DNA from 3 places in the Kitasatospora sp. RG8 genome. Region 2 is predicted to be linked to each of the others. Evidence: riboswitches for the same ligand, from Rfam matches in the RefSeq annotation. Region 2 holds a riboswitch; each other region holds the start of a gene.
What was found. Region 2 has a riboswitch for cobalamin ahead of J5Y04_RS03220 (HoxN/HupN/NixA family nickel/cobalt transporter). Riboswitches for the same ligand answer to the same signal wherever they lie in the genome.
Positions count from the first base shown of each region.

Region 1: linked by a shared signal. The riboswitch ahead of J5Y04_RS14245 (peptidase) and the one ahead of J5Y04_RS03220 (HoxN/HupN/NixA family nickel/cobalt transporter) in region 2 are both predicted to bind cobalamin.
Region 3: linked by a shared signal. The riboswitch ahead of J5Y04_RS06740 (CoA-acylating methylmalonate-semialdehyde dehydrogenase) and the one ahead of J5Y04_RS03220 (HoxN/HupN/NixA family nickel/cobalt transporter) in region 2 are both predicted to bind cobalamin.

Region 1 is NZ_JAGIYX010000007.1:269,237-276,740, reverse strand. Features, by position in the region: gene J5Y04_RS14255 (prenyltransferase/squalene oxidase repeat-containing protein) at 1-762, shown strand, start outside; gene J5Y04_RS14250 (flagellar hook-length control protein FliK) at 869-1,348, opposite strand; gene J5Y04_RS14245 (peptidase) at 1,378-2,508, opposite strand; cobalamin riboswitch at 2,606-2,764, opposite strand; gene J5Y04_RS14240 (phenylacetate--CoA ligase family protein) at 2,936-4,210, shown strand; gene J5Y04_RS43195 (acyl-CoA reductase) at 4,266-6,896, opposite strand; gene J5Y04_RS14230 (acyl-protein synthase) at 6,893-7,504, opposite strand, start outside.
Region 2 is NZ_JAGIYX010000002.1:66,969-74,472, forward strand. Features, by position in the region: gene J5Y04_RS03210 (SRPBCC family protein) at 1-233, shown strand, start outside; partial or broken gene J5Y04_RS03215 (ArsR/SmtB family transcription factor) at 438-779, opposite strand; cobalamin riboswitch at 861-1,052, shown strand; gene J5Y04_RS03220 (HoxN/HupN/NixA family nickel/cobalt transporter) at 1,085-2,299, shown strand; gene J5Y04_RS03225 (type B 50S ribosomal protein L31) at 2,408-2,659, opposite strand; gene rpmG (50S ribosomal protein L33) at 2,705-2,869, opposite strand; gene J5Y04_RS03235 (Xaa-Pro peptidase family protein) at 3,195-4,301, shown strand; gene efp (elongation factor P) at 4,387-4,950, shown strand; gene nusB (transcription antitermination factor NusB) at 4,955-5,392, shown strand; gene J5Y04_RS03250 (thioesterase family protein) at 5,561-6,403, shown strand; gene J5Y04_RS03255 (hypothetical protein) at 6,709-7,504, shown strand, end outside.
Region 3 is NZ_JAGIYX010000003.1:318,274-325,777, reverse strand. Features, by position in the region: gene J5Y04_RS06755 (S41 family peptidase) at 1-305, shown strand, start outside; gene J5Y04_RS06750 (amidase) at 654-2,390, opposite strand; gene J5Y04_RS06745 (TetR/AcrR family transcriptional regulator) at 2,533-3,255, shown strand; cobalamin riboswitch at 3,647-3,838, shown strand; gene J5Y04_RS06740 (CoA-acylating methylmalonate-semialdehyde dehydrogenase) at 4,040-5,539, shown strand; gene J5Y04_RS06735 (acyl-CoA dehydrogenase family protein) at 5,536-6,684, shown strand; gene J5Y04_RS06730 (enoyl-CoA hydratase/isomerase family protein) at 6,684-7,504, shown strand, end outside.

The DNA of each region.
Region 1 (7,504 bases), on a different contig from region 2:
CTCGCCCAGGGCAGCGACATCGACATGACGGGCGCGGCCATGGCCTCCCTGTGCGCGGGCGGCGTTCCCTCCACCGATCCGGCGATCGTCTCCGCGAAGAACTTCCTCAAGGGCAAGCTCGTCTCCTCCGGCGCGTTCAACTCGATGTGGGGCGCCAACACCGACTCCAACGGCTGGGCCGTGTCCGGTCTCAACGCCTGCGGCATCAACCCCCAGGGCGGCGAGTTCACCAGCGGCACCGGAAAGACCCCGGTCGACTTCCTCGTCGCCCAGCAGTTCAAGCCCGGCGGCGGCTTCAAGTACCTGCCCACCGACACCGTCCCCTCCCCCTACGCCTCCGTCGACGGCCTGCGCGCCGTCGCCGGCGCCGGTTTCACCGCCACCCCGCCGGCTCCGACCACCGCGGGCGAGCCCACCTGGGCCGCCACCGGCGCCTTCGCCCCCGGCACCGCGGCCAGGCTCGCCCTGGTCGTCGACGACGGCACCGGGGCGCTCAGGGCCTGCGCCGTCACCCTCACACCGACCGGCACCACCACGACCCTCGGCGACGTCCTCGACGCGGCGGCCGCCGCCACCCCGAACGGCTGCGTCACCTCGGTCACGCCGTCCACCGGCGGCGGCGCCGTCACCATGATCAACGGCACGGCCGACAGCGGCTCGTCCACCTGGAAGGTCAGCCTGGACGGCTCCGCCGCCACCGGCGCCACCCGGACCGCACCGGTCCGCCTCGGCGACACCGTCTCGCTGCGCCTCGGCAGTTGACCGCACGTGCAACCGGCGCCCCGGCCCTTCCGCGGAAGGGTCGGGGCGTCGGCGTGCCTCCCGGCGTCAGGGCCTCCGGGCGTCGGGGCCTTCGGACGGCAGGGTGTCAGGGCGCCGTGATGCCCGGCTGGGCGCCGGCGCCGAAGGACCAGCCCTCGACGTCGCCGGGAGCCGGGTTGTAGCTGCCGGCGCCCAGGCTGCTGTACGACCAGGGGCCGCCGTGCTGGGCGTGCCAGTACGACCAGTAGGCGCTGCCGGTCGGGTTGGTGCAGGTCGTCGGCAGCGCGTTGATCCTGCACACGAAGCCCGGGAAGCGCGGGTGGAAGGCGTACGAGAACCCGGCGCCGGTCAGCGCGGCGAGTCCGCTGGCCGGGTCGCCGGGGGCGCAGCCGGTCTGGATGCCGCCGCCGACGGCCGTGAAGTCGACCACGACCGTGACGCCGGTGGTCCCGGAGCAGGCCGCGGCCCGGGCCTGCGGGGCCTGGACGGCGCTGACGCCGAGCAGGCCGGCGGTGAGGGCCGCGGCCGCGGCGATCGACCCGAGCGTGCGGCGGACCGGACGGGCCGGGGTGAGGGTGTCGGTCATCGGATAACTCCTCCTGGGGACGGCCCTGTTCAGCGGGAGGCCGGTGCCGGGCAGGCCAGGGTGGGCGCGTCGGGGCGTGCGCCGGCGGCGGAGAGCGTGGTCAGCGGGGTGCCGGCGAGGCCGAGGACGGCCTGCGCGGTGGCCCGGGCGCCGTTGCCCGCGTTGAAGCCGGACGCGTCGTAGGCGACCGCGCCGCGGACGGCCGGGTCCGTGGAGCATCCCTGCTGGAACTTGACCAGCCGGCTCCAGCCCTTGAGGCCGGCCCCGAGGCGTCCGCCGGAGAGCAGCGCCTGGGTGGCCAGGCCCGTGGTGTTGGCGTTGGAGGCGCTCGCCCCGGCGGCCGCGAACCCGCCGTCGGCACCCTGCTGGGAGGTCAGCCAGGTGAGGCCGGCGCTCGCCTTGGCGGCCCGTCCCGTGGCGGCGAGGGCCTGGACGGCGAGCGCGGTGGCGTCCGGGTCGCCGGTGCAGGTGGCCTGACCGAAGGAGACCGGGAAGCCGCCGTCCGCGCACTGGCTGCCGGCGAGGAAGTCCACGGCCGCCGACGGGGCGCCACCGGGTGTGCGGTACAGGGCGATCAGGGCCAGCGACTGCCCGAAGGCGTTGCTGTAGTCACCCCACTGCGAGCGGTCGGAGAACCGGCCCTCGGCGGTCTGGAGCGAACGCAGCCGGGCCGACAGGTCGACGCCGCCGAAGCTCGCCGGGTCCGCGCCGCGGACCTCGACGGCGAGCAGCAGCTTGGCGGTCGCGCCCGCGTACGCCTCGGTGGTGCCGTCGCCGAGGTAGCCGCTGATGATCTCGGGCCTGGCGAGCCAGGCGGTGGCCTTCGCGGCGGCCTGCTCGGAGCCGTGCGAGGCGGCGAAGGCCAGCACGGCGTCGATGGTCAGGCCCTGGTCGGGGTAGGCGGTGCCGTTGAAGACGGACTCGAAGTGGTCGCCGTCGACGAGCCGGCGGGCCAGCCAGCCGGCCGCGGCGGCGTCGGGGCGGACGGTCCGGGACGACGCCGCGTCGGCGGGTGCGGCGTGGGCGTCAGGTGCGGCGTGGGCTGCGGGTGCGGCGTGGGCTGCGGGTGCGGCGTGGCTTGTGGTGGCCGCGGGGAGCGCGGTGGCGAGCGCCAGGGCGGGTATCGCGAGCAGACCGAGAGTGCGGCGGGGCGTGGGCATGGGATGCCTTTCCGGGCCTGGACGCAGGGGCCCGGAGGGCGTCGGCAACGGCCGGGCAGCCCTCGGAGCTCCGGCCCGCAGACCACGACGGGAGGAGGGGTGACACACCTCCGCCGACGGGTACTCGGGCTCGCCGCCGACGTGGCGTCGGCGGCCTACCGTTGCGGGTCAGCGCCGGATTCGGACCGGACTTCCCCCATCGGCGGAGTCAGAACATGACGGTTCATCATGGCGAAACGGAAAAGATCCGGTCAAGGGATGGTGCGTCACATCACGGTGCCCCGCCGCCACCATCGGTGCCACCGGCACCGAACCGTCCGGCTGCGCCGCGGTGGCCCCTGGGCCCGGCCGGGTGGCGCAACCGGCTGGGACCGCTCGCCCCACCCGGCGCAGGCGAGGCATTTGTACAGGTCTAGACTCATATGATGTGACTAACACTCAGATATCCGACCTGATCCGCCATGCACGGGAGAACTCCCCCTTCTACCGCGACCTCTACGCCGGCCTCCCGGACGACCTGACCAGCCCCGCCGACCCCACCGGCCTCACCGCACTGCCGCTGACCGACCACACCGCCTACTGGGCGGCCCACGGCATCGACCGCAGCCGGGTGCTCACCGGACCGCACGACGACGGGATCGTCTTCAAGACCGGCGGCACCACCGGGGCGCCGCGCGTGTCCATGTACACCCGCGCGGAGTGGCGCCGCATGAGCCGTACGTTCGGCGGCGGCCTGCCGGCCGCCGGGCTGCGTGCCGGGGACCGGGTCGCCAACCTGTTCTACGCCGGGGAGCTCTACTCCAGCTTCGTCTTCACCCTCAACTGCCTGCAGGAGGCACCCGTCCCCACGGTCCAGCTGCCGATCGGCGGTGCCGCGCCGCTGGACGCCACCATCCAGGCCCTGCGCGACTTCTCCGCAACCGTGGTCGCCGCGCCGCCCACGTCGCTGTGCCGGCTGGCCCGCGAGGTCGTCGACACCGTCGGGACCCTGCCGGACGTCCGCGTCGCGCTCTTCGCCGGCGAGGCCTGCTACCCGGACCAGGTGGCACTGCTCACCACCGCCTTCCCCCACGTGAGCGTCCGGTCGATCGGTTACGCCAGCGTGGACGCGGGCGTCCTGGCCGGTCCGGTGGCCGGGGAACCGGACAGCCGGGTGCACGAGGTCTTCACGGCGGACAAGGTGGTGGAACTGCTCGACCCGGAGACCGGCGAGCCGGTCGAGGAGGAGGGCCGGCCCGGCCGCGTGGTGGCCACCGATCTGGTCCGTCGCCTGATGCCGGTGATCCGCTACCCGGTCGGCGACCTCGCCGAGTGGGTCGACTTCCCGCGGCGCCGCCTGCGGCTGCTGGGGCGCTCGGAGGAGGGCGCCCGGGTCGGGGTGGTCACCGTCTACCTGGAGGACCTGCGCGCCCTGCTGGCCGCGGCCGGCGGGGACGGCCCGGTCGTCGGCCATCAGGTGGTCCTGCGGCACCGGGCCGAGCGGGACGAGCTGGTACTGCGGCTCGCCGCTCCCGGCGGGGAGGATCCCGCCCTGGCACGGGAGTTGACCGCCCGTCTCGGTGCGACCCGGCCGATGTTCGCCGACCACGTCCGCAAGGGACTGATCCACCCGCTGGCCTTCGAATGGGTCGCCCCGGACGGCCTCGCGGTCAACTCCCGTACCGGCAAGCTGATCCGTCTCCTCGACGAGCGGATGGGGTAGCTCCCGCAGCATCCGTGGTGCGGTGCTGCGGGAGCCACGGGCCGGCAGCCGTCCCCTAGCGGTTGCGGGCCCGGCGGTCGACGACGGCGAGGAGCTTGCCGCTGGCGGCCGTCCGCTCGAAGTCCTCGGCGGGGGCGTGCTCCACGGACAGCTCCACCAGACGGTCGCGCACCACGGCGGCGGCCAGGTCCGGGTAGGCGTCGAGGAACTCCCGTACCGCGTCGGGCTGTTCGCCCGCACCCAGGCCTCCGCCCGGGCGCGGCCGTCCATCCGGGCGCGGGTCCCCGCCCGCGTCCGAGTGCGAGCGGTCCGCCTCCAGGCGGACGGTCAGCGTCTCCCGGGCGCTGTGCTCGTCCTCGTCGAGGAGCAGCTGGAGGGCTCCGTGGTGGTCCAGCCGCTCCTCGGCCGCCAGCACGAAGCGACGGTAGTTGAGGAAGTGGCTGCCGCTGCGGAAGATGTCGCCGAAGCGGCCGAGGAGTTCGAACCGCGGGGTGCGCCGCCCGCAGGGGCAGGCGCCGTCCACCCAGCGGCCGAGGTCGCCGATCTCGTAGCGGTCCAGGCGCTGGCCGCGCCTGCTGTGCGCGGTGAAGACCAGCCTCCCGGCCTCGCCCGGATCGGCCGGGCGGTCCTCCTCCAGGTCGAGGATCTCCAGTGTCTGGAGCCCGCTGAACAGGTGGTGCACCCGTCCCCCGGCGTCCGGGCACTGGTAGCCCAGCGGGCCGGCGTCGACGCTGCCGTACGCGGCCGAGCGGATCAGCTCGACGCCGAACTCCTCACGCAGCCACGTCTGCTGGCGCTCGGGGAAGTGCTCTCCGCCGTAGAAGAGCTTGCGCACCCCGCGGTACCCGCGGAGCACGACCGCACCCTCGGTGAAGACCCGCAGCAGGTAGTTCGGCATGCCGAAGAGGGTGTCCACCCGGTGCTCGACGATCGAGCGCGCGACGGCCGCGTGGTCGTCCTGGGCGGCCATCGGGAACTGCACCGCGCGCAGGTTCTCCAGGACCGAGTAGAAGCTCAGGAAGCCGCCGTAGAGCTGGCCTCCGAAGAAGAGGTTCATCGCCCGGTCGGTGCGCGGGTCGAAGCCCGCCGCCAGCACCCCCTCGGCCCCGTGCCGCATGTGCTCGTGGTAGTCGTCCCAGCTGAAGGCCGACAGCTTGGGCGCGCCGGAGCTGCCCCCGCTGCGGAAGAACACCTCGGCCCGGCCGAGGTCGCCCTGCAGCTGCTCGAAGTCGGTCTTCGCGGTCACCGGCACCGGCGGGGGCGCGAGCTCCCGGGCGCCGACCAGGTCGTCGAGGCAGGCGTCGGAGGCGAAGCGGGCGTCCAGCTGGACGTCCACCCGGCGGCTGTAGCGCTGCAGCGCGTACACGCCGTCGTGCGGCTCGCCGTCGTAGCTGTCCAGCATCCGCCCGGGGACGGTGACCCGCTGGACCCCGGCGGCCAGGACCGCCCCGGCCAGCTCGGCGGTGTCGCGGCGGGAGGCGCCGATGCCGGCGGTCTGCAGGTAGCGGCGCATCGGGCGCAGCACCTCGCCGATCCGCTTGCGCGGCAGTGGCTTGACCCAGACGGTCCGGTGCAGCGGCGAGGCCCGCAGGGCAACGCGGGTGTCGGCCAGGACGTGCCAGCGGGCGGCGGGGTCGGCGTGCACCTTGGTGAGGCCCAGGTGCTCCTCCAGCCGGGCCACCAGCACGGTGTTGGTGATCTCGGCGCTCTCCAGCAGCTCCGGCTCGGCCGCGGCGGGCGGCCGGGCCGCGAGGACGGCGGCGAAGCGCTCGGCGAAGGCGAAGAGCCGGTCCTGGTCCTCGGTGTCCAGGTAGATCACCTGGGGGCTGGCGCAGGCCTGCTGCTCCAGGCGGCAGATGTCCTGCGCGATGCCCGCGAGCACCTCGGGATCGGACCAGGCGTCGGCGGTGAGGTAGGCGAAGGAGAGCTTGGGGCCCCAGTCGACCAGCCGGCAGCCGGGCGGGGTGAGGGCGGCGATGGCGTTCACCGCCTCCTCCCCGCCCCAGGCGGCGACCGCGTCGGCAGCGCCGCAGAGCCGGGCCAGCCAGTCGGTGCGGGACGAGGGGAAGCCCAGCACCACGGTGCGCGCCGCGATGGCGCCGGTCGGGTCGAGCGCGGCCAGGTCGGCGAGCAGGGCGTGGGTGAAGCGGCTCCCGCCGCTGGTCTTGACGATGTTGAGGTTGCCCGCGAGCAGGCCCTCGACCACGCTGAGCGCCCCGGCGGCGGGGGCGTTGCCCGGGGCGATGTGCACCAGCAGGCCGACCGGCAGCCAGCCCTCGAAGATCTCCCGGCGGAAGTCGAAGCGGGCCAGCCGTCCGGGGTCGATCCCGCCGAGCTCGCGGGTGACCTTGGTCTCCAGGGCCTCGCGGCCGAGCGCCTCGGTGAGGTCGTGCAGGGTGCGCTCGCGCTCCGCGGGGCCGACGCCCGACTCGTCGAGCAGCCGGGCGAGCCGGCGGTGCTGCTCGCTCGCGGGGTCGGCCAGGACGCCGGCGAGCCGGTCGCAGGCGGCGAGCACGGTCAGCGGGCTGAGCGGGACGGCGAGGGCCTCGGTGGCGCAGGTGTCGAGCTCCGCGAGGCGTCGCCCGGCTTCGGTGTCGTCGACCCAGCTGCCCTGCCAGTAGTGCCGGTCGGGGGTCGCGTCGGGCGTCGTGTCGGGAGTCGCGTCGGGCGTCGTGGGGCTGGTCATGAGGCCTTCTCGGTCTTGAGGAGTTCGGCGGCGGCGATGGCGCAGCTGCGGTTGCGGCTGAGGCCGGCCCGGCCGTGCACGGTGAACCAGGGGGTGGGAAGTGCGCAGCCGCACTCCTCGGGCGCGTGCTGGGTGACCAGGTCGCCCATGAGGACGGACTGGGCGGGCACCGAGGTGATGTACGGCGAGACGAACTGCGCGTAGCCCGGCTCGCCGTACGGCAGCGGTGTCAGGTCGCGCACCGAGCGGACCAGCATCCGGGCCCAGACCGGCACGTGCAGCCGGTGGTTGGGGCACTCCATGTGCAGGACGGAGTGTTCGGCGGCGCCGAAGCCGTCGCGGATCCGCTCGTCCGGGATGCCCAGCTGATCGTGGATCCGCCGGTAGAGCTCGGGCTTGGCGACCTGCTGGTCCGCGTGGCCCTTCCAGCCGCCGCCGAAGACGACCAGCGAGCGCGGGGAGAGCTCCAGCGGGCCGATGCCCAGGTCGCGCATCCGGTCCAGGGTGAAGGAGAGGAAGGCGGGGAAGCCGAGGATCCGCACCGGGGCGCCCTCCTCGGCGTAGCGGATCAGGGTGCGGACGCAGCCGAAGGGGTCGAACTCGTGGGC
Region 2 (7,504 bases):
GGGCCCGCTTCGACGTCGAGCTGACGCCGGGCTGGTGCCTGATGCGCAGCCGCTTCCTGCTCGGCGGCATGGCCGCCCGCCCCGAGCCCGGGGGCACCCGGTTCGCCTTCCTCGGCGCCTTCCGCCTCCCCGCCGCCGGCCTGGTGGCCGGCGCCCTGCGGCCCGCGACGGACCCGCTGGCCCGGCGCTCGCTGCGCCGCTTCGAACGGCTGGTGCGGGAGGGGGAGGGCTGACCCGGGCCGCCGGGCGGCCGCCGGCACGACGCGCTCCGGGTGGAGCGGGTGGGACGGCGCACGGAGTCCGCACCCGGCCGGGGCGGGTGCGGTGCGACCGCGCCGGGCGTTGGGTCAGCCGGCCGCGACGGCGGGCTCGTGGTCGGTGGTGCCCGCGGTGGCCGGGGAGGTGTCGGGCGCGGGCTCGTGGTGCTCGGCGGCGGCGCACTCGTCCAGCAGGGGGCGCATGGCGTCGTCCACGAGCCGGTAGCGCACCACACGACCGTCCTTGTCGCCGGTGACCACTCCGGCCGTGCGGAGCAGCCGCAGCGCCTGGGAGACGGCGGGATCGCGCATGCCGGTGGCCACCGCGAGGTCGGTCACGGCGAGCGGACCGGCACGGTGCAGGGCGAGCAGCAGGGAGAGCCGCCCGGGGTCGGCGAGCAGCGAGAACCGCTCGGCCCAGGACCGGACGTGTCCGGTGTCGCCGATGGCGGCGATGGCCTCGCAGACCCGGTGCCCGTCGATGGTGCGCTGGCCCGCACGGTCGGCCGGTACGAGATGCATGCGGACATTCTTGCAGCCCCGGCCTGTGATCCTGGACACCTGCGCAGGTGCGCAGCCTTGCAAGGGTGATGCGCGGCCCCCTACGGTGTAGCCCGCCGTGGTGTTCGGGAAGACCGGTGACGGACCCTCAAGGTCCAAGTCCGGAGCGGCCCTCGCCACTGTGATCGGGGGAGTCGTCCGTACCCACGACGCCACTGGGCGCATCGCGCGCCTGGGAAGGCGGGTACGGAAGCCCCGTCAGCCAGGAGACCGGCCACGGCATCTCACGAACGTCATTCCACGAGGTGCTGGAGCGTGATCCGCAGATGACCCTGCCCGAAACCGCCGCTGCTCCGGCGGCGCCGTCCGTCCTGCCCACTTTCCGGTGGAGACGAGAGGACACCATCCGCACGGCCGGGCTGGTCGGGGTGATCCTGGCCATGCACGTGGTGGCGTTCGGGACGCTGATCTTCCTCGTCGCGCCCGAGAAGTACGAGGTCGGTACCCAGGTCTTCGGGGTGGGTCTGGGCATCACCGCCTACACCCTCGGCATGCGGCACGCCTTCGACGCCGACCACATCGCGGTGATCGACAACACCACCCGCAAGCTGATGGCGGACGGCAAGCGGCCGGTCTCGGTGGGCTTCTGGTTCGCCCTCGGGCACTCCTCGATGGTCGTCCTCATGGCCACGCTGGTGGCGGGCGGCGCGCAGCTGGCCAACACGCTGATGGACGACGAGTCGACCACCCACAAGTGGCTCGGCATGATCGGCACCTCCGCCTCCGGCGCCTTCCTCTACCTGATCGGCGCGCTCAACCTGGCCGCCCTGTTCGGCATCCTGAAGGTGTTCCGGAAGATGCGGGCCGGGCACTTCGACGAGGCGGAGCTGGAGGAGCACCTCAACTCGCGCGGTTTCCTGGCCCGGGTGCTGAACCGGGCGACCCGCTCGATCACCCGGCCCGGCCAGATGTTCCCGGTCGGCATGGTGCTCGGCCTCGGCTTCGACACCGCGACCGAGGTCACCCTGATGGTGATGGCCGGCTCCGGTGCGGCCTCCGGCCTGCCCTGGTACGCCATCGCCTGCCTGCCGCTGCTGTTCGCCGCCGGGATGAGCCTGTTCGACACGCTGGACGGGACGTTCATGAACTTCGCGTACCAGTGGGCGTTCTCCAACCCGGTACGCAAGGTGTACTACAACCTGACCATCACCGGGCTGTCGATCGCGGTCGCGTTCATCATCGGCACCATCGAGCTGGTCGGCGTCCTGCACGAGAAGCTGGACCTGACCGACCCGGTCAGCGGCTGGATCGCGGACATCTCGCTGGACAACGTCGGCTACGCGATCGTCGCGCTGTTCGTGGTGGTCTGGGCGGCGGCGATCGCCTACTGGCGGCTCGCGGGGGTCGAGCAGCGGTGGAGCCCGAGCGCGAAGGCGGCGGTGCCGGGGGCGGCGACGGCCGTTTCGGAGAGCGGCGCTTCGCCGACCGGCGCGGCGCAGGCCGTCGCCCCGGAGGGTGCCGCCCCGGGGCCGGCGAAGTAGCGGTGGTCCCCGCCCCGCCGCCGCGCTGAGCGGCCCGCGGACGTGAAGCGGCGCCCGCCCGGCCCCGTGAGGGCCGGACGGGCGCCGCTTCGGCGTTCGCGCGCGGGCTCAGCCGCGCCGCTCGCCGTACCGCCGGTGGAAGCGCTCGACACGGCCGGCGGTGTCCGTCACGCGGGACCGGCCGGTGTGGAAGGGGTGGCTCGCCGAGGAGACCTCGACGTCGACCACCGGGTAGGTGGTGCCGTCCTCCCACTCGACCGTCCCGTCGCCGGTCAGCGTCGAGCGGGTCGGGAACGCCAGCCCGCCGGCCTTGTCGCGGAAGACGACCGGGCGGTAGGCGGGGTGGATGCCGGGCTTCATGAGGGCCTCCTTCGGGGGCGGGACGGGGGAGAGGAGCGGGCCGGTTCAGCGCTCTTCGCGGAAGTCGGCGTGCTGCCGCGCGACCGGGTCGTACTTGCGCAGCACCAGCCGGTCCGGGTCGTTGCGGCGGTTCTTGCGGGTCACGTACGTGAAGCCCGTCCCGGCCGTGGACCTGAGCCGGACGACGGGGCGCTGTTCGCTGCGGGCCATGGGAATCCTCCTGGGGTGGGAGGCACGGTCGCGGCCGGCTCGTTCGGGGGCCGGTCGAGGCCGTACGCGGGAATGGATGTCGTTTTCGTCTGCTCCAACGCAAGCCCCGCCCCGCCCATTCCCGGGCCGCCGGAGCGCCGTGACCCGGTCGGGCCCGTGTGCCACCGCCGCACGGGAAGTCGGCCCCTCCGACTTCCCGTGCGGGGGGCCTGGAGCAGGGGGCGGCCGTGCCGGGGGAGGGCCCGGCCGCCCGGCCCGGGGCGACACGTGCCCGGGTGGGGGCGCTCGGCGGGCGGATCGGAGTGGGGCTCCGTAGGCTCGACGCATGTCTGATGCGTACGCGGGCCGGCGGGAGCGCCTGAGGGAGCACTGCAGTGCGTCCGGGGTCGATGCGGCGCTGATCACCCGGACGGCGAACGTGCGGTACCTGACCGGGTGTCCGCCATGCGGGGCGACCTTGCTGCTGACCCGGGAGCGGGTGCTGCTGGCGCTGCCGGACGACCTTCCGCCGGACGACACCGGGGAGCACCTGATCGCGGAGGACGTGACCCAGGTGCCGGTGGCGGCGGGGGCGGACACCGCTCTGGCGGCCGCCGCCGCGGCGGCGCGGCTGAGGGTGTCGGACCTCGCGGTGGAGGAGCACGACCTGACCGTCAGCCGGCACCGGGCGGTGGCGGGCCTGGCCGAGGGGGTCCGGCTCGCGGACCTGGGGCAGGCGGTCGAGCGGCTGCGGGTGGTCAAGGACGAGCACGAGATCGCCGACCTGCGGATCGCGGCCGAGATCGCCGACCAGGCGCTCGGCGAGCTGCTGGAGTCGATCCTGGTGGGCCGCACCGAGCGGCACCTGGCGATGGAGCTGGAGCGCCGGATGATCGACCACGGTGCGGACCGGGCGGCCTTCCCGGTCTCGGTCGGCACCGGCAGCCACTCCGGCCAGCAGGCCCACCAGCCGACCGACCGGCGGGTGGAGGAGGGCGACTTCCTCACCGTGGTGCTCGGCGCGCAGTACCGGGGGTACGGCGTCTCCACCGCCCGGACCTTCGTGATCGGGGCCGCCCCCGCGCCCTGGCAGGTCGAGCTGCACCGGCTGGTCTTCCGGGCGCAGCGGGCCGGGCGGGAGGCGCTCGGGCCGGGGGTCGAGCAGTACGTACCCGACCAGGCCGCGCGGGAGATCCTCCAGGCGGCCGGGCACACCGAGAGCTCGCCGCACCCGGTCGGTCACGGGATCGGGCTGGAGATCCGGGAGGCGCCGCGCCTCGGTCCGTCGGACATGGGTAAACTGGACAGCCGCGTACCGGTCACCGTCGGTCCGGGGGTTCACCTCCCGGGCAAGGGCGGCGTCCGGATCGAGGACACGCTCGTCGTACGCCCCCTCGAAGAGGGCGGGCCCGAGCTGCTCACCATCACCACCAAGGAGCTCCTCGCCCTGTAGGCCCGCGGCTGCCCGGGAGGCTGCCGCAGCCGGCAGGACGCACCCCTTGGTTCCTTGACAGCTATATCCAGGAGTAAGTGCGCCCGTGGCTTCCACGAACGATCTCAAGAACGGCATGGTCCTCAAGCTGGAGGGCGGCAAGCTCTGGTCCGTCGTCGAGTTCCAGCACGTCAAGCCCGGCAAGGGCCCGGCCTTCGTGCGGACCAAGCTCAAGGAGGTCCTGACGGGCAAGGTCGTCGACAAGACCTTCAACGCCGGCACCAAGGTCGAGACCGCCAACGTCGACAAGCGCGGCATGCAGTTCTCGTACAAGGACGGCGAGAACTTCGTGTTCATGGACACGGACACCTACGACCAGACCACGGTCGAGCCCGCCGTCGTCGGCGACGCCGCCAAGTACCTGCTGGAGGGCTTCGAGGCCCTGGTCGCCATGTACGAGGGCGCCCCGCTGTACATCGAGCTCCCGGCCTCGGTCGAGCTGACCATCTCCCACACCGAGCCGGGTGTGCAGGGCGACCGCTCCACCGGTGGCTCCAAGCCGGCCACCCTGGAGACCGGCGCCGAGATCGCCGTCCCGCTGTTCATCGTGACCGGCGAGAAGATCAAGGTCGACACCCGCGACGGCAGCTACCTCGGCCGGGTGAAGTAAGTCCGTGTCGGCCGCACGCAGCAAGGCCCGTACGCGGGCCTTCCAGATCCTCTTCGAGGCCGACCACCGCAACGTCGACCCGCTGACCGTCCTCGCGGACTGGGTGGCCCGTGCCCGGGAGCCCAAGCCGGACGAGGGCACCCCGCAGGTCGGCGAGTACACGATGGAGCTGGTCGAGGGTTATGTCCAGCACGCCCGCCGGATCGACGACCTGATCTCGGAGTACGCGGTGGGCTGGACGCTCGACCGGATGCCGATCGTGGACCGCAACGTCCTGCGGCTCGGCGCGTACGAGCTGATCTGGGAGGACGGCGTCCCGGACGCGGTCGTCCTGGACGAGGCCGTCGAGATCGCCAAGGAGTTCTCCACGGACGACTCCCCGGCCTTCGTGAACGGCCTGCTCGCCCGCTTCCTGGAGTTGAAGCCGAGCATCCGCCGGTAGCAGCACCCGACGTACGGCCGCCGGACCCCGAAAAGGGGTCCGGCGGCCGTCGTGCGTTTCGCCCCGGTGGCCTATGGTGGGGACCTACTCGCCAGTAACCTGGTGCGCCCGCGGCCCCGCCCGCCGGCGACCCCCAGCGATCCCCCAGCGAAGGGCAGGCCACCCCCCATGACCACGGCGATCCGCAGTGAGTTCGACCAGGGCATCGCCCTGACCCGCCACCCGGACGAGCCCGGCCGCTACGACGGCGAGCTGGGCGCCGGCTGGCAGATCGGCGGCGGCGTCAACGGCGGGCTGCTGCTCGCCATGGCCGGCCACGCGCTGTCCCTGGAGCACGCCGCGCAGGGCCGGGACGGCCACGCCGACCCGGTCTCGATCAGCGGCTACTACCTCTCCGCCTCCACCCCCGGCCCGGCCACCGTCCGTACCGAGGTGCTCCGCTCCGGCCGCTCGCTCTCCACCGGCACCGCCTCGCTCAGCCAGGACGGCGTCGAGCGGCTCCGGGTGGTCGCCAGCCACGGTGACCTCGCCGCCGACGACGGCGAGGTGCGCACCGCCGCCCGGCCGCCGCAGCTGCCGCCGCCGGAGCAGTGCATCGGCGTCGAGCACGCCCCCAAGGAGCTGATCGCGCAGGCCGCCCTGCTGGAGCGGTTCGACCTGCGGCTCGACCCGGCCACCATCGGCTGGGCGCTCGGGCAGCCCTCGGGCAACGGGCGGATCCAGGGCTGGTTCCGGCTCGCCGACGGCCGCCGGCCCGACCCGCTGATGCTCCTGCTGGTGGCCGACGCGCTGCCGCCGGTCACCTTCGACCTCGGCCTGCCCGGCTGGGCGCCCACCATCGAGCTGACCGTCCACCTGCGGGCCCGGCCGGTGCCCGGCTGGCTGCGCGTCACCCACGCCACCCGCAACGTGGCGGGCGGCTACTTCGAGGAGGACGCCGAGGTCTGGGACGAGTCCGGCCGCCTGGTCGCGCAGTCCCGTCAGCTGGCCCGGGTGCCGCGCCCGGTGTGACGACCACGCCCGGGGTGACGACCACGCCCGGGGCGAGGCCGGTGCCCGGCGTGACGGCCGCCGCCGGGGCGGTGGCCGGACCGGGAGCGGCCGGGGCACCCGTCTCACGTTCGGTTACATTCCTGTGACACGCCGTACGTGTGCGACGCGCGGGGCTGGGGAGGACAACGGTCAGCGGCACTGCCGCCGCTGACCGCCCCGTCCGTCCGCCCCGCAGGAGCCCCACCGATGAGCCACCGCCGCGAGCGATCAATGAAGAGGTGCGCGTGGGCGGATGCCCCTGCCGGGCGAAGCGGGGTGGGCGCATGAGCCGCAACGGCCGTGCCCGCCGCACCCCCGACTGCACCGCCGCGGGCCAGCGCCCCCGCGCGAGGTCACGGCACGAGCGGGCCGGGCGGCGCCCGGCCGGCGGTGACCAGGCCTTCGTCATCGGCGTCCTGACCAGCGCGGCCGACTTCGAGCGGGCCCGCGCCTGGCGCCTGTCCGACGCCCCCGACTACGCGTCCTACCTGCGGGACACCGCCGAGCTGCTGACCGAGGCCCGGCGCGGCTTCGACACCGTCCGGGCCCGGATGTTCCACCCGCAGGACTTCGAGGAGTTCTGCCTGCTGAACGGCCTCGATCCGGCCGAGCCGGCCGCCCGCGACCGCTACCTGGTCAACCCGCCGCTCCAGACCCAGCTCCTCGCCTACCAGGGCGAGGAGCTGGCCGGCGACTTCGTGCCGCGGCTGGTCCGGGCCAGGGAGAACGGGTTGACGCTGCGCCACGCCGACCTGTTGCTGGACGGCGGGCTGTACGAGGCCGGTGACGGGGCCGTGCGGGAGGCCTACCAGCGCGGCGCCGAGGTGTTCCGCCGGATGCTGGTCGGCGCCGGTGCCGGGGTGTACGAGCTGCGGCTCGCGGTGGACGCGCCCGGCGGGCGGCTGACGGCGGCGGCCCGGGTGCTGCAGTGGGAGGACGGCGTCGTCCGGATCAACGACGAGGACCTGGAGCTGGTCTGCGCGGTGCTCTGTGCCGGGCTGGTCCGGGAGCTGCCCGGGCTGGCGGTGCTGCACGGCGCGCAGGGTGCGGCGGCGTCCGCCGGGGCGGCCGGGGAGCCCC
Region 3 (7,504 bases), on a different contig from region 2:
GCGCCGACAAGCCGCTCTACGTGCTGACGAGCGGAAACACCTTCTCCGCGGCCGAGGAGCTCGCCTACGACCTGCAGCAGCTCGGGCGCGCCGAGGTCGTCGGGGAGGACACCCGGGGCGGCGCGCACCCGCGCGAGGGCTGGACGGTGCACCCGCACCTGGAGCTCAGCGTGCCCGTCGCCCGCGCGGTCAACCCGGTCTCGGGCACCAACTGGGAGGGCATCGGTGTCCGGCCCGATGTACCGTGCGATGCCGAGGCCGCGCTCGACCGCGCACTGTCCCTGGCCGTGGCGCGCTTGACCTGAAGTCCTCCCTTCCCCGTCTCGGCCCCCGGGAAGCGGGTGCGGATCACCGATGACTTCGGTCAGCAGGTTCAGATGAGCACCGAGCAGTTCCGCGACTTCGTCGAGCAGGCAGAGCGGGGGCTGCTGGACCGGGCCCCCGCATCCCGAGAGGCCCCGAATCCGTAGCGGATTCACAGCCTCGGTGCAGGTTGCGGGCTCACCGGGCATCGACGTGCTCTCGGTGGTAGCGCCCCGAGCCCTGCCCCGTGCGCGCGCTGGGCGGCCGCGCGGGGGCAGGGCTGCTGGTGGCCGGCCGGTGTCTCGTCGCACCGGCCGGTCCTCGTGTCCGACCCTCCGGACACCCTCAGGTCATTCCGACGCCAGCCGCGGCGTGCGGAGCGGCTCCGTGCGCCGGTTGCCGGTCGCCTCGAAGGCCGCGGCGAGGGCGAGCAGGGCGTTGTCGTCGTAGGCGCGGCCCGCGAAGGTCAGCCCGACGGGCATGCCGGTGTCGGTCATGGTGCCCATGGGCACGGTCACCGTCGGGATGCCGAGGTGGCGGGGCACCAGGTTGCCGTTGGCGACCCAGACGCCGTTGCGCCAGCCGAGGTCGGCGGAGGCCTCGTTCACGTCCATGTCCGCGGGGCCCACGTCGGCGACCGCGGGGAACACCACCGCGTCCAGGCGCAGGTCGTCCATCCACAGCTCCAGGTCGACCCGGCGGGTCTCCTCCAGCCCGCGAAGTCCCTCTTCGAGGTGGGGCATGTCGGTGAAGGAGGCGTACGGGCGCTCGCGCACGAAGCGCGGGTAGTCGCCGATCGTGTCGTCGAAGCCGGCGTAGCGGTCGGGGAGTTCGCCCGGGTGCTTGGGGAAGATGCGGTCGCCGTCGACCTCGGTCAGGGTGGCGAGCGCGGGGTCGCCGTTGGCCCGCAGGAAGTCGTCCCAGGCCCAGGCGGAGAGGTCCTCGATCTCGACCCTGAGGAAGTCGCCGCCGACCAGGCCGCGGGTGGGCAGCGAGGGAGCGGTGGGGCGGTCGGACTCGTAGTTCGACACGACGGGGAAGTCGACCTCGACCACCTCGGCGCCGGCGGCCTCCAGGTCGCGGCGCGCCGCCTCCCACCGGGCGATCACCGAGGGGCGGGTCTCGATCCGCCGGCCGGTCTGGCCGCCGATGCCGCCGTCAGGGTTGGTCCCCGCGCCGGGGTCGGCGTTGATGTACATCCTGGGGACGCCGACGCGCTTGCCGGCGAGCGTGGCGTGCGCCGTCGCCGCGTCCGCGGGAGCGAGTGCCGGGTACGAGGCGGGGCGCACCTGCGACGGTGCGGGCAACGGGATCCACGGCTGCGCGCGCCACAGGTCGCCGCGGGTCTCCGGGTCGTCGGCCACGATGACGTCGAGCAGTTCGAACAGGTCGGCCATGGTGCGGGTGTGCGGGACGACGACGTCCATGGTCGGGACGAGCGGCCAGTTGCCGCGCACCGAGATCACGCCGCGGCTGGGGGTGTAGGCGCACAGCGCGTTGTACGAGGCGGGGGCCCGGCCCGACGACCAGGTCTCCTCGCCGAGGCCGAACGCCCCGAACGACGCCGCGGTCGCAGTGCCCGAGCCGTTGGACGAGCCGGAGCCGTAGGCGCTGGTCAGCCAGTCGGCGCTGTACGGGCTCTCCGCGCGACCGTACACGCCGCGCTGCATGCCGCCGTTCGCCATCGGCGGCATGTTGGTCAGGCCGATGAGCACGGCCCCGCCCGCGCGCAGCCGCTCGATGGCGAACGCGTCGCGCTGGGCGACGAGGTGTTCGAACGCCGGTGAACCGGCCGCCGCCGTCAGGCCCTTCGCGAGGTAGCTGTCCTTCGCGGTGTACGGGATGCCGTCGAGCGGGCCGAGCGTCTCGCCGCGCGCGCGGCGGGCGTCGGAGGCCTCTGCTTCGGCGCGGGCGTCCGGGTTCATCACGACCATCGCGTTGAGTGCGGTGGCGGTTCCGGGTCGGTCGTACGCGTCGATGCGCGCGAGGTACGCGTCGAGCAGGGCGACCGCGGTGGTCTCGCCCTTCTCCAGCGCCGCGCGCAGGTCGGCGATACAGGTCTCCACAACGTCGAATCCGCGCGTCATGCGGGTGCCTCCTGAAGGGTGGGTCGGACAGGCGAACCGCTGGGCGTCGGACCGCGCACACGCGGGCTTCGGGCTCCAGTCGCACTGTCTAGATTTTCAGTCTAGACTACGGATCTAGATCCCCAGAAACCGAGGTGAGGCCATGCCGACGCCAGAGAACGAGCCCACACGGCCGCAGTCCCGCCCCTCACCGAAGAACGCGATCGGGCCCGCGCCGAACGCGGAGTCCGGGGCCACCCCGCAGCCGGCTCTGGCCTCGGTCGACCGGAAGCGTCAGCCCACCGGCGACGAGGCGCGGGGACGGGCGATGCGGGCCGCGATCAGCGCCATCGCCGAGAAGGGCCCCGCAGCCGTGCGGATGTCGGACATCGCCGCGCGGGCCGGCATGAGCACCGGGCACATCCTGTACCACTTCGGCAAGAAGGACCGCCTCCTGCTCGAAGTCCTCGCATGGAGCGAAGCGGACCTCGTGACCCGGTTCCAGCAGGCCGCGGACCAGGCCGCCTCCCCCTCGGAGAAGCTGGCACTGTTCGTCCGCTTCTACCTGCCCCGCCACCAGGGCGACGAACGCTACGCGCTGTGGACGCAGGTGCTGGCCCAGTGCCACGACGACGCCGGCCGGCAGCTTCTCACCGCACTGTCCGACGCCTGGGAAGAGCGCCTGGAAGCCATCCTTCTCGAAGGCCGGGCCCTGGGGCAGTTCGCCGACGTGGATCCGTCCGAGTTCGTCATCAGGGCCGTGGCCATGCTCAACGGGCTGTCCGGAGACGTGATGTTCGGACGCCCGCGCTGGCAGCACGCCTCCGCGCACACGTTCGCCCTTTCCGCTCTCGAGCGGGAACTGCGGCCGACCAGTCAGGCGTGACGGGCCGACGACGGAAACGCGGCCCGCTGGATCGACGAGAGCGCGGCCGGCCGGCCCGAGCCCCGGCACCCGGCCCCGACCCTCACCCTTACTGAGGCCGCCGCCGACGGTGACCACCCGGCGGCCGCACCGCCGGCGCGGCGCCCGGGCGGGTGGAAGAGCCCAGCCGACCGGGCGCGCTCATGAGCCGGGTGGCGGGCCGGGGCATGCGTCCGGGGGCCGTCTCGGCCGAGCGGGTCGAGGGGGGCGGCATCCATCCCGACGGCACGTCAGGCTGCCGCCAGGGGCCGTGCCCACCTGTGCTCCGCGTCGATCGCACCACCCGCACGGTGCTCGGCGCAGTGGGATCCCGAGGGCGCGGCGCGGCGCGAACCCGGACCTCTGGACTTACTAGGACGTCCAACTATATGGTCGACGACAGGTCCGCGGTGTCAGGGAAGCCGGTGTGAGTCCGGCACGGTCCCGCCACTGTGACCGGGGAGTTCGTCCTCGCAGATGAAGGCCACTGGCAGCCAGCCGGGAAGGCCCGGGGGCGCGCGGTGATCCGGGAGTCAGGATACCGGCCGCGGGTGGTTCGTGTTTTCCACGAGGATGGAGACGACACGCATGACTCCGGGCTGCTGTTCCCGTTCCGCTGCCGTGCTGCCGACCGTCAGGTGCCACCGCGCCTGACGGTAGGTCAGCAACGCCATTCCGCGACGACGCATGACCGTGCGCCCGATCGCCGGCGATGGCGCTGCTCTCCATTCCTCCTCTCCCCACCCCTGTCGAGAGAAGGAACCCGATGGTCCGAGAACTGACCCACTTCATCGCCGGCAAGCGCACCGCCGGCACGTCCGGCCGCTTCGGCGACGTGTACGACCCCAACACCGGCCGGGTGCAGGCCCGGGTGCCGCTGGCCGACCGCGCCGAGGTCGAGGCGGTGATCGCCGACGCCGCGCAGGCCCAGCCCGCGTGGGCGGCCTGGAATCCCCAGCGGCGGGCGCGCGTCCTGCTGCGCTTCCTCCAATTGGTCGAGCAGGAGAAGGAGGAGCTGGCCAGGCTGCTCTCCGCCGAGCACGGAAAGACCGTGGCCGACGCCCACGGCGACATCCAACGCGGCCTGGAGGTCGTGGAGTTCGCCGCCGGGATCCCGCACCTGTTGAAGGGCGAGTTCACCGACAACGCCGGGACCGGCATCGACGTGTACTCGATGCGCCAGCCGCTCGGCGTGGTCGCCGGCATCACGCCGTTCAACTTCCCGGCGATGATCCCGCTCTGGAAGGCCGCGCCCGCGCTGGCCTGCGGCAACGCCTTCGTCCTCAAGCCCTCCGAGCGCGACCCCTCGGTGCCGCTGCGGCTGGCCGAGCTTTTCCTGGAGGCCGGGTTGCCGCCGGGCGTGCTCAACGTGGTCAACGGCGGAAAGGAGGCGGTGGACACCCTGCTGGAGGACCCGCGGGTGGAGGCGGTCGGCTTCGTCGGATCCACCCCGATCGCGCAGTACGTGTACGCGACGGCCGCCGCCCACGGGAAGCGGGCGCAGTGCTTCGGCGGTGCGAAGAACCACATGATCGTGATGCCGGACGCCGACCTCGACCAGGCGGCCGACGCGCTGATCGGAGCCGGCTACGGCTCGGCCGGTGAGCGGTGCATGGCGATCTCGGTGGCCGTCCCGGTGGGGGAGGAGACCGCGGACGCCCTGGTGGCGAAACTGGTCGAGCGGATCGCCGCACTGAAGGTCGGGCGCTCGGACGACCCGGCGGCCGACTTCGGGCCGCTGGTCGGGCGCGACGCCCTGGACCGGGTGCGCGGCCACCTGGACCTCGGGGTCGCGGAGGGAGCCGAACTCGTCGTGGACGGGCGGGACTTCCGGCTGGAGGGCCACGAGGACGGCTTCTTCCTCGGCGCCTCGCTGTTCGACCGGGTCACGTCGGACATGCGGATCCACCGGGAGGAGATCTTCGGGCCCGTCCTGACCGTGGTGCGTGCCGCCGACTACGAGGAGGCTCTGCGGCTGCCCAGCGAGCACGAGTTCGGCAACGGTGTCGCGATCTACACCCGGGACGGCGACACCGCCCGGGACTTCGCCCGCCGGGTGAACACCGGCATGGTCGGGGTCAACGTGCCGATCCCGGTGCCGATCGCGTACCACACCTTCGGCGGCTGGAAGCGCTCCGCGTTCGGCGACCTCAACCAGCACGGGCCTGATTCGATCCGCTTCTACACCCGCACCCGCACCGTCACCTCGCGCTGGCCCTCCGGGGTCAAGGAGGGCGCGAGCTTCACCATGCCGACGATGGGATGAGCGCCGTGCACGACCTCACCGAGGATCAGCGCGCCATCGCGGACACGACGACGGCCTTCGCCCGCGAGCACCTTGCCCCGAACGCGGTCGCGTGGGACCAGACCAAGCACTTCCCCGTTGACGTGCTTCGCAAGGCGGCGGATGTCGGCCTGGCCGGCGTCTACGTCCGTGAGGAGTCCGGTGGCTCCGGACTCACCCGCGCCGACGGCGTCCTCGTCTTCGAGGCGCTGGCGACCGGCTGCCCGTCCATCGCCGCCTACCTGTCCATCCACAACATGGTCGCCTGGATGATCGACCGCTACGGCGACGACGCCCAGCGCGCCCGCTGGCTGCCCGGCCTCTGCGCGGCCGAACAGCTCGGCAGCTACTGCCTCACCGAGCCCGGTGCGGGCTCGGACGCCGCGGCACTGACCGCGCGGGCCCGCCGGGACGGTGACCACTGGATCCTCGACGGCGTCAAGCAGTTCGTCTCGGGTGCGGGAGCCTCGCAGGTGTACGTGGTGATGGCCCGCACCGGTGGACCGGGGGCAGGCGGGGTCTCCGCGTTCGTCGTGGAACGCGACGACCCGGGGGTCTCCTTCGGGCCGAACGAGAACAAGATGGGCTGGAACGCCCAGCCGACCCGCCAGGTGCGGCTGGACGGTGTCCGGCTGCCCGCCGACCGGCTCCTCGGGGCCCGGGGCGAGGGCTTCCGGATCGCCATGAACGGGCTGAACGGCGGCCGGCTCGGCATTGCCGCCTGCTCCCTCGGCGGCGCGCAGGACGCCCTGGAGAGGGCCACCGGCTACTTGGCCGATCGCGAGGCGTTCGGCGCCCGGCTGCTGAACGCCCAGGCCCTGCAGTTCCGACTCGCCGACATGGCCACCGAGTTGGAGGCGGCCAGGTCGCTGCTCTGGCGGGCCGCGACCGCCCTGGACCGGGGCGATCCCCGGGCGCCGCAGCTGTGCGCGATGGCCAAGCGCTACGCCACCGACACCGGCTTCGAGGTCGCCAACGCCGCGCTCCAACTGCACGGCGGCTACGGCTACCTGGCCGAGTACGGCATCGAGAAGATCGTCCGCGACCTGCGGGTGCACCAGATCCTGGAAGGAACCAACGAGATCATGCGCGTCATCGTCGCCCGCGGCCTGACCGGAGCCGCGTGATGACCGGGAACGCCGTCGACGAGGTCCTCGTCCAGCGCGAGGGCAGGGCCGGCCTGATCGTCCTCAACCGCCCCGCGGCCCTGAACGCCCTCACCCACGGCATGGTGCGGAGGATCTCCGAAGCCCTGGACTCCTGGGAGGAGGACGAGAGGGTCGAAACCGTCGTCGTCACCGGCGCCGGCGAGCGGGCCTTCTGCGCCGGCGGCGACATCGTCGCCATCCACCGCGCCGCCACCGGCGGCGACCCGGGCGCCGTCGAGGAGTTCTGGCGGGACGAGTACCGCCTCAACGCCCGGATCGCCCGCTACTCCAAGCCCTATGTCGCGCTCATGAGCGGCATCGTGATGGGCGGCGGGGTTGGCGTTTCCGCCCACGGCAGGGTCCGGATCGTCACCGAGACTACGCGCATCGCCATGCCCGAGGCGGGCATCGGCTTCGTTCCGGACGTGGGTGGCACCTACCTGCTCGCTCTTGCACCGGGCGAGTTGGGCACCCACCTCGCCTTGACCGCGGGATCCGTCGGTGCCGCCGACGCGCTGCTGTGCGGGCTCGGCGACCACTTCGTCCCTGCCGAGCGGCTGGCCGCGCTGCTGGACGACCTCGCCGAACTGCCCGTGCACGATGCCCTCGAACGGCACGTCCAGCCGGCGCCCGCCGGTGTGCTGGAGGGACAGCGGGCGTGGATCGACGGCTGCTACGCGGCGGGCGCCGTCGAGGAGATCCTCGGCCGGCTGCGGGAGAGCGGCGAACCCGAGGCGAAGAAGGCCGCCGACCGGATCGCTGCGAACTCTCCTGCCGCCGTGAAGGCCACGCTGGCGGC